2 regions of the Paenibacillus sp. J22R160 genome follow, and region 1 is predicted to be linked to the other one. Evidence: riboswitches for the same ligand, from Rfam matches in the RefSeq annotation. Region 1 holds a riboswitch; the other holds the start of a gene.
The links. Region 1 has a riboswitch for S-adenosylmethionine ahead of metA (homoserine O-acetyltransferase MetA). Riboswitches for the same ligand answer to the same signal wherever they lie in the genome.
Positions count from the first base shown of each region.

Region 2: linked by a shared signal. The riboswitch ahead of AC58UW_RS28610 (hypothetical protein) and the one ahead of metA (homoserine O-acetyltransferase MetA) in region 1 are both predicted to bind S-adenosylmethionine.

Region 1 is NZ_JCAUAU010000003.1:448,939-455,686, reverse strand. Features, by position in the region: gene tyrS (tyrosine--tRNA ligase) at 1-1,209, shown strand, start outside; gene corA (magnesium/cobalt transporter CorA) at 1,266-2,201, opposite strand; gene AC58UW_RS09075 (hypothetical protein) at 2,502-2,729, opposite strand; SAM riboswitch class I at 2,953-3,082, shown strand; gene metA (homoserine O-acetyltransferase MetA) at 3,186-4,130, shown strand; gene AC58UW_RS09065 (aminotransferase class I/II-fold pyridoxal phosphate-dependent enzyme) at 4,165-5,331, shown strand; gene AC58UW_RS09060 (trans-sulfuration enzyme family protein) at 5,331-6,503, shown strand; gene mqnC (cyclic dehypoxanthinyl futalosine synthase) at 6,640-6,748, shown strand, end outside.
Region 2 is NZ_JCAUAU010000023.1:43,390-50,137, forward strand. Features, by position in the region: gene AC58UW_RS28595 (ABC transporter substrate-binding protein) at 45-1,358, opposite strand; gene AC58UW_RS28600 (glycerol-3-phosphate responsive antiterminator) at 1,561-2,193, opposite strand; gene AC58UW_RS28605 (metallophosphoesterase family protein) at 2,220-3,062, opposite strand; SAM riboswitch class I at 3,310-3,438, shown strand; gene AC58UW_RS28610 (hypothetical protein) at 3,537-4,004, shown strand; gene AC58UW_RS28615 (MFS transporter) at 4,155-5,537, shown strand; gene AC58UW_RS28620 (peptide-methionine (S)-S-oxide reductase MsrA) at 5,577-6,212, shown strand; gene AC58UW_RS28625 (cupin domain-containing protein) at 6,698-6,748, opposite strand, start outside.

The DNA.
Region 1 (6,748 bases):
CAGCTGCAAATGATTAAACGTGGTGCGGCAGAAATTATTCCGGAAGATGCACTAAAGCAGAAAATTACCCAGGCGATTGTGACAGGAAAACCGTTGAGAGTGAAGTTGGGCCTAGATCCATCCGCACCGGACATTCATATTGGGCATACAGTTGTTTTGCAAAAGCTTCGCCAATTTCAAGAGTTAGGCCATGAGGTTCAGCTGATCATCGGAGATTTCACGGGACGGATCGGCGATCCAACGGGGAAGTCGGAAACGCGCAAACAGCTGACAGAAGAGGATGTTCAGCATAATGCTCAGACATACCAGACGCAGCTGTCCAAAATTTTGGATTTCACCAAAACGACCTTTTACTACAATTCTAGTTGGCTTGGTGAACTGAAATTCGATGATGTGCTGAAGCTGGCCGGTAAGGTAACGGTTGCGAGGATGCTGGAACGGGACGATTTCGCCAAAAGATACGCGGCAAACCAGCCGATTCATGTGCATGAATTTTTCTATCCGTTAATGCAGGGCTACGATTCCGTTTCACTTGAGACCGACATTGAGCTTGGCGGTACGGATCAGACATTTAATATTTTGATGGGACGTACGCTGCAAGGCGCCTATGAGATGAAGGATGGACAAGTGGCTATTCTGATGCCGCTGCTCGAAGGGCTGGACGGCACGCAGAAGATGAGCAAAAGCTTGAAAAATTACATCGGCATCGATGAGGCGCCAAATGAAATTTTCGGGAAAACAATGTCGATTCCAGATTCGCTTATGCTGAAATATTATGAGTTAACGACGGCGATCTCGGGTGAGGCTCTACAGGAGCTGAGAAAGGGACTGGAAGCTGGTTCCATTCATCCAAGGGATGCCAAGATGAAGCTGGCCAAGGAATATGTTCGTATGTATCATGGTGCGGAAGCAGCTCAAGAGGCTGAGCAGCATTTTATTACGGTCTTTCAGAAGCGAGCGCTGCCGGACGATATCGAAGACATACAGATAAGCGAGGAACTGCTGGAAGCGGGTCAAATCTCCATCATTAAGCTGCTTGTATCTATGGGGCTGCAAGCTTCCAATGGAGAGGCAAGACGCAGTATTGAGCAAGGCGCGGTGAAAATCAATGAAACGAAGATCTCGAATATCCATGAGTCAATCCACCCACAAGCTGGAGATATTATACAGGTAGGAAAACGTAAATTTGTGAAAATCAAACGGGTCTAGCCTAAAAAAAGGCTTCCTGATCAGCAGTCTGCTGCATCAAGAAGCCCTTCCTCACCTTAAAGCCATTCTTTTTTGCGGAATAAGATATACATCGCAATGCCTAGCACACCCATGAACGCTAAGACGAACTCATCGCCGTGAGCGACATGGAGCCCTAGAATGTTATCAAAGTTCATTCCGAACACACCTGTAATGAACGTCAGCGGCATGAAAATGGTCGTCAGCGCGGTAAAAACACGCATGATATCATTCGCACGGTTAGCCAGGCTGGACTGATAAGCTTCTCGTAAGTTCCCCATAAGATCGCGAAGCGTATCGAACGTATCCACAATTTTCACGGCATTCTCATAAATGTCGCCAAAATATTTCTGGAGCTGGTGGTCGATCAGCCTGAGGTCCTTCTTGCCGAGCGTACCGATGACATCGCGCTGCGGAACGAGCACTTTTTTGAGCCAGAGAATTTCCGAACGAAGTCCGATGATCTCATTCAAGTGTGTTTTCTTGGTAGCTACCAGAATATCTTCTTCCAGCTTTTCAATCTTGGCCTCGATACGGTCACCAACCGCAACGTAATTATCGACGACAAGATCGACTAGATGGTATAGGAAACGATCGGCGCTGTTGACCTCCTCTTCCCAGAGAAAGGGTTTTAAGGCGCGAAGTTCATTAATTTTTTGTCTAGTAACGGTAATAATGACATGTTTGCTAAGAAATAAATTAAGCCCGCGAAGAAAAATCTCTTCATCATCAAATCGAATGCTATTAATAACGATAAAATAATGAGAATCATAAAACTCAATCTTAGGACGCTGTTCCTCTTCGCTCAAGCAGTCCTCCACGGCCAAATCATGTAGATGGAACAAAGGCTGAAGAAGTTCTAAATCCTCGATCCCTGCATCAATCCAATAAAAGCCTTTTTCTGGAGGTGTTAGTGCGATAGACACGTCATCGACTAATGTAAATATGCCATTTTGAACCCACCGTGTTTTCATCTGATCCACCCCTTTGCATGGAATCAGCCGGTTACGTTCATCAAGTGAGCGAGGCTACGGATGATGGAATAACCGACTGCATTCCTACACTATAAAATTTACAAAACTTGCAGGTGCTACTCCTCGGTTCCCCGTCCAAACGTATGCCCCCCTTTTGCGTCCGTGTCGAATAATACTTGTCTAGTATAACCCTTCATATACCCCGTTTCAAGCCAAAAAGTTTGGCGAAACAAGTAGGAATGCGCTTTAGATACTCTATGGATGGAGGGCTTGTTCGGTGTCAAAAAAAACCGCCATGAGTTACATGGCGGCTTTCAGGATCTTACCTTTCATCTCTTTGTAAATGTCAATCAATTCAGGATTACCTCGGAGCAGCAGATCTTCTTCATTCTCGGCACCGTAGATTCGACACAATAAGGCTGCGGCATCCTCAGCTTGTTGCAAGGTCGGCTTCGATGTTTCAATTAAAGCGAAATACCGATTTAATGAAGCGAAAGCAGAGAAGTTATCCGAAGTTGGTGCGGACATAATGGACCCCCTTTTATTCGTTAGATAATGTAGTCAGTATGATATTTATTTAACCCTGTTTAGGGTTGTTTAAACACCAAATTACGATACATTTCGTATCAATATTAACATAGATGGACAGCCTTAGGCAATTTCTTTATATTTTACAGGTTGTCAGGATCGGTTAATGTCTTGACTTTGCTTAATTTTATAGTATGATGATTTTAATCGCATACGTTTCATTTTCTTATCAAGAGTAGGTGGAGGGACTAGCCCTATGACACCCGGCAACCGACAAACCTTTGCAAGCAAAGGGATGCACGGTGCTAATTCTTGCGGAACCGCTTTTAGAAAGCGAATCTGGGAGATAAGAGAAGGACATTGACAGTGACATTTCATGGCCTTTCTCTGATTCCAGAGAAGGTCATTTTTGCTTTTATTTACACCAAAATAATCCATTGAAGAGGAGTGAACAGGATGCCGATCAAGATTCCTGACAACCTGCCTGCCAAAGAAATTTTAAACCAAGAGAACATCTTCACCATGGACGAATCTGTCGCGTATCACCAGGATATACGTCCACTTCGCATTGCTTTGTTGAACTTGATGCCTACGAAAGAAACGACCGAGACGCAATTGCTGCGCTTAATCGGGAATACACCACTGCAGGTGGAATTCGTCCTTCTGCATCCGAAAACTCATACTTCTAAGAACACTTCCGTTGAACACTTGGAGATGTTCTATAAAACTTTTGACGACATTAAAGAAGAAAAGCTCGATGGCATGATTATTACAGGTGCCCCAGTTGAACAGATGGAGTTTGAAGATGTGAATTACTGGGAGGAGTTGACGCAAATCCTGAATTGGAGCAAAGAAAACGTCACTTCTACCTTGCATATTTGCTGGGCAGCCCAAGCGGGCCTGTATCATCATTTCGGGGTTCGTAAATTTGCACTGGACAACAAAGTATTCGGCGTATTTCCGCACACCGTAGAGGTGCCGAATACGAAGCTTCTCCGCGGTTTTGATGAAATTTTCCATGTGCCGCAATCGCGCCACACCGATGTTCGCCGTGAAGACATTGAGCGATGTCCGGACCTGGAGATTTTATCTGAATCCGAGGATTCCGGTGTCTACATCGCGGCTACGCGTGACGGGAAACATATTTTCGTAACAGGCCATTCCGAGTATGATGCGAATTCATTGAAATGGGAGTACGATCGGGATGTGAGCAAGGGACTTCCTATTGATATCCCCAAAAATTATTACCCAAACAATGATCCAAGCAGACAGCCTTATAACACTTGGAGAGCCCATGCGAACCTGCTGTTTTCCAATTGGTTGAACTATTATGTGTACCAAGAAACACCTTTTGAGCTTAATGCTAATATCAACGAAAGTCTGGCAAGCGCGCAACTGTAATTTGAACCCAAATCATGAGGAGGAACTCCCTTTGTTGAAAATCGAAAGTCGTCTCGCCCAAATTGGCTCCATCGAAGAACCTGTAACTGGAGCAGTTAGTTTCCCTGTTTATCAGGCTACTGCTTTCCGTCACCCGAAGCTCGGTCAAAGCACTGGTTTTGACTACGCGCGTACCAAAAGTCCAACTCGTAAAGTGCTTGAGGATGCGATTGCACAATTGGAATCCGGAGATGCCGGTTTTGCATGTTCATCCGGGATGGCAGCTCTGCAAACAGTGTTTGCCTACTTTAGTCAAGGCGATCACTTGATTGTTTCTTTGGATTTATATGGCGGTACGTACCGTTTGCTTGAGAAAATCATGTCTCGCTTCGGTGTAACGGCTACCTACGTAGATACGAACGATTTGGACGGTTTGGAATCGGCGTATCGCTCGAATACCAAAGGGCTGATCATTGAGACGCCGACGAATCCACTCATGATGATTACAGATATCGAGCTTGTATGTACATGGGCCCGTAGGAAGGGCATCGTGTCCATCGTCGATAATACGCTTTTAACACCCTATTTACAGCGTCCACTAGAGCTGGGTGCAGACGTCGTTGTTCATAGCGCTACTAAATATTTGGGTGGACACAACGACGTGCTTGCCGGTCTGATTGTGACCAAGGGCAAGGAGCTTTCAGAGCAGATGGCGTTCCTGCACAATTCGATTGGAGCCGTGCTTGGGCCGCAGGACAGCTGGCTTTTGATGAGAGGCATGAAGACACTGGCGCTTCGTATGGAACGTCATGAGCAGAATGCAACAGCAATCGCGAACTTCCTGTTAGAACACCCGCTCATCAGCGATGTCTACTATCCGGCATTGGAGTCTCATCCAGGTCATGCTATTCAAAATAAACAATCGAGCGGAAACACGGGGATTTTCTCCTTTAAAGTGAAAGATGCCAAATTGGTTGAGCCGATTCTGCGTCACATTCAGCTTATCGCCTTCGCGGAGAGCTTAGGCGGCGTTGAGTCGCTGATGACATACCCGGCTGTACAAACCCATGCGGATATTCCGCTTGAAATTCGTCAGCAAATCGGCGTGGATGATCGCCTTCTGCGCTTCTCTGTTGGGATTGAGCATCAAGATGATCTCATTGCAGATTTAGCGAATGCGCTTAGCCTGGCACAAGCTGAATTAGAAGGAGAATCTCTGTAATGAGCCATTCACCGAACGATAAACGCAAGCCTCACGGCAAATTCGCTACCAAACTCATACACTTTGGCGCTGCGATTGATGAAGCAACAGGCGCTTCGAGCGTGCCTTTGTATCAGGCCTCAACCTTCCATCAAGCCGATTTGGAGGTTTCTCCGGAGTATGATTATACGCGTTCCGGTAACCCTACCCGTCAAGCTCTGGAAGACTATATTACGGTACTCGAAGGTGGAACGCGCGGCTTCGCCTTTGCTTCCGGCATGGCCGCGATCTCCTCGGCTTTCATGCTCCTTTCACAAGGAGATCATGTTATTGTGACGGAAGACGTCTACGGCGGTACCTATCGCTTGCTTACAACGATCATGAATCGGATGGGTGTCGAATCAACATTCGTCGATATGACGGATATTGCCCAAGTTCGTGCAGCGCTTCGTTCTAACACAAGAGCTGTATTCCTTGAAACACCTTCCAATCCGACGCTCAAAATTACCGATATCGCCGAAGTGGCTGCTTTTGCCAAAGAGCATGATCTGCTGACGATGCTGGATAATACGTTCATGACGCCTTACCATCAACGGCCTATTGAGCTGGGAATCGATATTGTACTTCATAGCGCAACCAAATTCCTAGGCGGACACAGTGATGTTCTAGCGGGACTTGCTGTAGTTGCGAATGATAGCTTGGGTCGCAGAATGAAGCAAATCCAGAACGGCTTAGGTAATGTTCTTGGGATTCAAGATTCATGGCTGCTCATCCGCGGAATGAAAACCTTGAAAGCCCGTATGGAAGTGTCAGAGAAAAGCGCTCAAAGATTGGCGCAATGGCTATCCGAACAGCCGGACATCGAGGTCGTCTATTATCCGGGCCTTCCGAACCATCCTCGTAGAGAGATTCATGAAAAACAGTCCCTTGGCTACGGGGCCGTTGTTTCGTTCGACGTAGGCTCTGGCGAGAAAGCCAAAAAGATGCTGAGCAAAGTGCGCATACCGCTGGTAGCCGTTTCTCTTGGCGCTGTTGAAAGCATTTTGTCCTATCCGGCTATGATGTCTCATGCCGCGATGCCGAAGGAAGTGCGCCTGCAGCGGGGCATCACGGACGGTCTTGTCCGCTATTCGGTTGGTCTCGAAGACATCGAAGACATAATTGAAGATCTAGAGCAAGCGCTTCGCGGATAAACGTTTCGGAATTCCCAAAATAGTCATATTTGAAAAAGCTATCTACTTATGAAAAGCAGCAATTTGCTGCTTTTTTGGCATGAATATGGTACGATGAATGGATACGAGCCATCAGAAATTAAAGGAGTGAAGAGCTGTGAAACCGATCGATCGTATATTAAATAAGGCACAATCAGGCGGGCGAATTGATGTAGAAGAATGCATTACACTGTTCGAATCCGATCAAATAGAGAAAATTGGCGATA
Region 2 (6,748 bases), on a different contig from region 1:
CCTGCTCTCATGGAATGAACTGGGAGTCCTCCCCAGTCTGATGATTACTTACTCAACAATTTATTCGCTTTTTCCGCAGCCTCGTTCATGGCATCTTGCGGTTTTACATCTTTTTCAAGGATGGCTTTGGTCATGGCATCGATGATCGTTTTTGAAACTTCTGCGTAGGCATTAGCGTTCGGACGAAGTACAGCATACTGTAATTGATCGGAAGCTACTTTGTATTGTGGAAACTCTTTATAGTAGTTTTGCAGCTCATCACTTTGCAAAGCAGATAGACGGTTAGGCAGGTATCCAACATATTTATGTTGGTAGATCGTGTTTTCCTTAGATGTCATGAACTTCACAAACTCCCAAGTTGCTTCTTTTTCAGCGTCTTTCAGCTTGGATGTGATGGCCAATTGGCATCCGCCTGTTGGAACTCCATACGATTTATTAGCAGGCATAAAGTCGGTTGCCATTACAAAGTTATTCCCTTTAGCAACCTCTAAGCTTGCAGAAACGCCGGCTGTAGATCCGATTTTGAAAGCGGAAATCTGGTTGGTCCAGTCCTTCTCCGCATCCGCACCTGCTGTCTTCCCTACAGTAAACTTGATAAGACCGTCATCGGACATCTTCTTCCAAAACTCTACCGGTGCAACACCTTCAGCCGTGTTGAAAGTGGCTTTTTTCCCGTCCTCGCTTAGGACCTTACCACCGCTTTGAGCAACGAGCGCCTCATATTCCCATACGCCAACGGCCATCGTCAAAGGTGTCTTCCCTTTTGTTTTCAAAACGCGGGAATACTCCTCTAATTCCTTCCAGTTTTTCGGACCGGCAGGATCCAATCCAGCGTCTTTTAACATCGTGACATTTTTATAAAAGATCGGCGTACTTCTCATAAATGGAATCCCATATAGCTTGCCATCCACGTAGGCATTGCCCATAAGGCCTGGATTAAAATCCTTAATATTGACTTGCGCCTCATCCCTTGCTGCCAGAGGAGTCAAATCTACAAGCATGCCTGAGCGTGCGAAAATCCCGGTAGATGCAATTTCAAGGTCGAAAACAGCAGGTGCGTTCCCAGCAGCAAAGGCAGCTTGCACTTTCGCATGAAGATCATCGTAGTTCCCTTGGTTCGCTTGCTGAACTTCAATTTTGTTCTGTGACTCATTGAACTTTTTCACAAGGTTTTGTTTCGCTTCTTCAATTTTCCCACCGTTAGCTGTCCAATATTTAATAACGATTTTCTCTTGTGATGAGGAAGCCTTACTTGCCGAACCTGAAGCTGCCTTATCTCCTGCACCACCTGTTCCGCATGCTGATAGCATGATGACTGAGCTTACCGTAAGAATCGATACCAATTTTTTCTTAAACATTTGTAGTTCCTCCCAATTTTTTAGTATGAACCCATAAAGAAAGAAGCCTAAATTAACCGCCGACTTAAAGTCGGCCGCTAATCAGGCTTCTCCACTACTCCAACCTACTGCTATTTACTTGTCTGGCTTCATCATAATCGCTGAGTATTAAATGAGTGTTAAGTGGTTATTAATATTATGAAAATTCAACCAAGTTCAACCTTCATACAATATTCCGTATCATCTTATCTTCTGTGGTATAGATTTCTCGCCATAAATCCGATTTGGAGGCAGATACCGCCGTTGCTCCATGCTTAAACCCATCCATTACCTGGCTTCGCTCATACACCAAACCGCCTGTAATGATTGGAAGGGTAGTGAACTTCTTGATCTCCCCGATCATTTGTGGAATTCGCGCTGGCATAACCTCAATGATGTCAGGCTCTACTTGAGCAAGACTTTTGAATATGTTCTCCACCCCTTCCGTATCCACTAGGAAGAAGCGTTGAATGGTAAGTAAACCCATTTTTTTCGCTGTTTTTACAACATTCGTTTTCGTAGTAATGATCCCTGTGGGTTTAATCACTTTAGCTAAATAGTCCATACCATAAGAGTCGGTACTTAAGCCGCCTATTTTCTCCAAGTGAAGGAAGACAGGCAACTGGTGCTTATTGAACAAATCGACATAGCCTTTGATAACACCGATATGCCCCGTTAAGAGAAATACGCCGCTTAATTGGTTTTTAAGTGATAAGGCAATTTCAATTTGCTTTGGCTCCTTGATGGAAGCCACCATTCGGTGTGTGCTTAATCTTTCAAAAAACATTCCGCCTTCATCATTCATAAGCCTTTTCATCCATCAAGACCTCCCCTGATAAGAAACTATATTTGTTCCGCTTCTACTCGTAAAGAGACCGTGCATTCCCGATCTGAATCTACACCGCGTGCGGTAGGATTATGTCTAAAATGCTTCATATTGTTGTACAGCATCTCAACATTCCCTGTAAGAGCTGCATCCGTAAAATCAATGGCAGAAATACGAATCTCATCTTGATCAACGTCCACGATACGCAGTCCATGCTGATCTAGACAGGCAGATAGTTGAACAAATGTCCAGTTATTTTGCTTAACAATTGAATCAATATGGGTATGACCGTTAAAATAAATTCCTACGCCTTCTTTTTTGCTTAAAATCTTCATCATATCAATGCTTGGATGAATGGAACCTTTATCCTTATTGGAATTTGTTGTCGTATTATAGACGGGATGATGAGCAAAGACTAAGACAGGTTTCGTCCCAGATGCCGTGATGACATCTTCGAACCATTTCAATTGCTCTTCGTCAACCCAGCCTCCCCAATCCTCAAAATCCATTTCTTTGGCTGTATCTAGAAATACAAGCACGACTTTCTCGTTTGTTACTGCGTGATAGCGATCTTGTCCCGTAATTTCGAGAACTTCCCTTCTTGTTTGAGCATACAGATCATGATTGCCCAAAGCATGATAGAACGTTCTATCGCTTTCTCGCAACTGCGCATAAACTTCACGAAGCTCCGAGGAATGCCCATAATTCGTTAAATCCCCTAGAGAAATATGAGCATCACCATCTAATTCTAAAAAGCGTCCCAGTAAAGTTTGATAGAAATCATTACGTGCCTCTAACCACCCCGGAATTGTTTCGTCAATTGCGTGATAATGTAAATCTCCCATTACGACTAGCTTCATAAGATCTCTCCTTCGCTCACTTATAATTTGATGTTAGCAATCTCATAGTAATGATAATTAACTAGTATTAAGTGGGCTTACAATTTATTTATAAATTTTGTAAATATTTCACTTGATTTTTCCAAAAGATTTATGTAACCCCTTTTAATTTGGAAAATTATACAAATCCTTGCATTTACGAGACGTGAAATTCCTTGACAACAGAGTGCTTTATAGTAATATTGAACGTAATCGAATATATTGATTTTTCTTATCAAGAGTAGGTGGAGGGACTAGCCCGATGATACCCGGCAACCGACAAACCTTTGTTAACAAAGGAATGCACGGTGCTAATTCTTGCGGAAACGCTAATTTAAGCGAATCTGGGAGATAAGAGCGAGGATATGACTTTGAATTCCCATGACCTTTCTCTGTTTCCAGAGAAGGTCATTTTTGCATTTTCGAGCCATTACAGTTGTTTAAAGGAGTGACAAGATGCTGATCACGATGAATGAAACTATTATGCCTCCCCTTCATCATGCTTTGCTAAATTTAAAAATCAAGATTACTCGAATAGAATGTTTCCGATATGACGATGTGCTTATAGAAAAGCTGCAGCTTGGAAACGGGAACGATGCTATCTGCGGGCTAATTGCTATCTCGACAGATGCAGGAGTCGTTGGCTTCAGAGAATTTGCCATCCCTTCTAGCAGCTTGAAGTGCGATTTGACTACGTGGGTTGCTCTTTTTCAGCGGATTAAAGGTCTGACTTTGATCGAGAGTATGAACTATGCTGAGCGAAAACAAGAAGCGTGGGGACCCCTGAGATTAAATTTAATTGAGTCTGCATTATTGGATATAACTGGAAAACTAGAGCCGGCCGCACAAGACAGCAAGGATCAAACATATCTCTTGGATCGGGCATACTTATTCGACCATGCACAAGCGTATATCTCCTTTTAAGCATAAATTGACAATTAAAAAGTACTCATGTTAGATTGTATGTACTTATATGATAATAGAGCGACTTCCGACCTCCCCTGTGGGAATATAGACCGGAAGTCTTTTACCTTTTTATCACCTAACATGCATCGTTGAAAGGAGTAAATCTTCTTGTCAGATACCGTCAAATCAAACAAAACCGGACATCTATGGCTCATAACAGCTGTAGCTTTGGGTACGCTGCTCAACCCTTTAAACACAACGATGATTTCCGTCGCTTTTTCCAGGCTGCAGGAAGAGTTCCATGTCACGTATGCCTCGATTTCTTGGCTCATAGCAACCTACTATGTGGCTAGTGCTGTAGCACAGCCGGTCATGGGGAAGGTCGGTGATTTATTCGGCCGCAAAAAAATCTTCCTGCTTGGACTCGCCCTCATTACCGTCTCTTCCATGCTGGCGCCGCTATCAACGAGCTTCGGCTGGCTGATGACTTTTCGTGTCATTCAAGCGATCGGCAGCTCCGCCTTATTCCCCAATGGCATGGGCATCATCCGCTCGGTCATCACGACGAATCAAGCGAGAGCGCTTAGTGTCATGTCGGTGTTCTCCTCGACCTCAGCGGCGCTAGGTCCATCGCTCGGAGGATTTTTAATTCAATACAGTGACTGGCCGTCTATTTTTCTCATTAATTTTCCGTTTATAATCGTTTCTTTCGTGCTCGCTCTCCGAATGATGCCTAAGGATACACCCCGGAAGCATGCAGGTGCTGGTTCTTTGGACATTACGGGCATTGTCTTTTTCACCGCGCTGATTTTTAGTTGGCTGTTCTTTTTCCTATCGTTCAAATCAGGTGTCAACTGGCTATTGCTCCTGCTTAGTCTAGTGCTTAGCATTGGTTTTTATTGGTATGAAGCCAAGCGAAAACAGCCATTTATCGATGTCCTGTTTCTTAAGCGGAATGTCGATGTTTGCTTTGTTTATTTGCAATTTATTTTAGTCAATATTGTGTTTTACTCGATTATGTTTGGTATCCCTTCGTATTTGCAGCAGGTGAGGCATTATAACGGACAAGAAGTGGGATTGATCATGCTGTCTATTTCAGGCTTCGGTATCCTCGTTACCCCGATTGTGGGCAGGTGGATTGACCGTTCGGGTTCGCGAACTCCACTGCTGGTCGGTACGCTATTCGTTGTGGCTGGAACCTCCATGTTATTAACCATTCACGATAGCTCCACTGCGGTTTGGATCTTTATTTGCTTATCTGTGCTCGGCATCAGCAACGGTTTCCAGAATCTTGGGCTGCAAACAGCCCTTTATTCCTATGTTACAACGGCAGAGACTGGCATTGCCTCGGGGATGTTTATGACTTCGCGTTTTATGGGAACAATTCTATCGTCGAGCTTGCTCGGAACGGTTTTCAGCAGTCAAATCACGACCGAACACTTTCACAGTTTGATTATCGGGTGCGTTATAATCAGCGTGCTGATGCTTTTATTGTCCCTTCGCATGTTCTTTAGAGGGAGAAGCGGTGCGGAGCAAGTCCAGCCGCTGTAGCTTTATCATAATGAATTTATTCATAAGGAGGTGGGAGTGATGGATAAGAGCAACAACCAAACTGTAACCTTGGGCATGGGATGCTTCTGGAGTCCTGATGCTTTGTTCGGGCAGCTGACTGGCATCACGAGAACGCGAGCGGGATTTGCTGGAGGAACGACTGAGAACCCGACTTACAGGCAACTTGGAGATCACTCGGAGACCGTCGAAATGGATTTCAATTCCAACATCGTAAGTTTGGAGACTATCTTGAATCTGTTCTGGAGCAACCATAATCCAGTAAATATTAATGATTACAAAGGCCGGCAGTACAGATCCTTGGTACTATATCGCGACCCCGTTCAGATGAACATAGTCCATAAGGTCATGGCTAACAGAGAGGAACAAGGGAATGGAATCCCAGACACCGAAGTTGCTCCCTTTATTCGCTTTTATCCTGCTGAGGAAAGGCATCAGAAATATTATTTGAAACGGTATCCCGATGCGATCGACAAGCTGAGAACCTTTTTTCCAACCGATGAAGAACTGACTAACGCAACCTTGGCCGCAAGATTAAACGGATTAGCGAAAGGTTATACGAATATGGATAAAATCATCCATGAAATCCGGACTTGGCCGATTAACGATGAGGAACAAGAAGAGATGATTCGACTAATCAGACGAATAAAATGGTAAGAGCATGGTCACCTTCAACAATGAGAAAAGGCAACCGATCTATTTAGATTGGTTGCCTTTTCCTGATTAATTCGTACAATATTTCTACCTTGTTCCCCCATGAGTTCGTGTGTTGCCAGCCACCAAAACCATATGGCTTAACCTTTCCTCTAGAGGTGGCAATATTTCTGCCGTGTTGTCCAGTTTTATTGCTTACCACCACCGCAAGCTTCGTATGGGAACTAGGGTCCCCTATTTTGGATAAAAACGAGCTGTTTCCTATCTAGGCGGAACTACAGGCTCTTATTTGTCTTCGATTGATGGTAGACGGTCCGGTTTTACACCAAAATTGGCAAAATAGCGGAACGTAGTTCCCCCTACTCATGGATATTGTGCTTTTCATTGAAATAGCGGACTCTAGTTCCCTGAATGCCTCCAATCAGATAAAAAATCCTTATATACAAAACAAAGAACCGCAGTCAATTGCGGTTCTTTGTTGTATCCAGTTATCCCTGCTGATTATAGCCGTTTCCGATGCCGGGAAAAGGGGAAGGCCG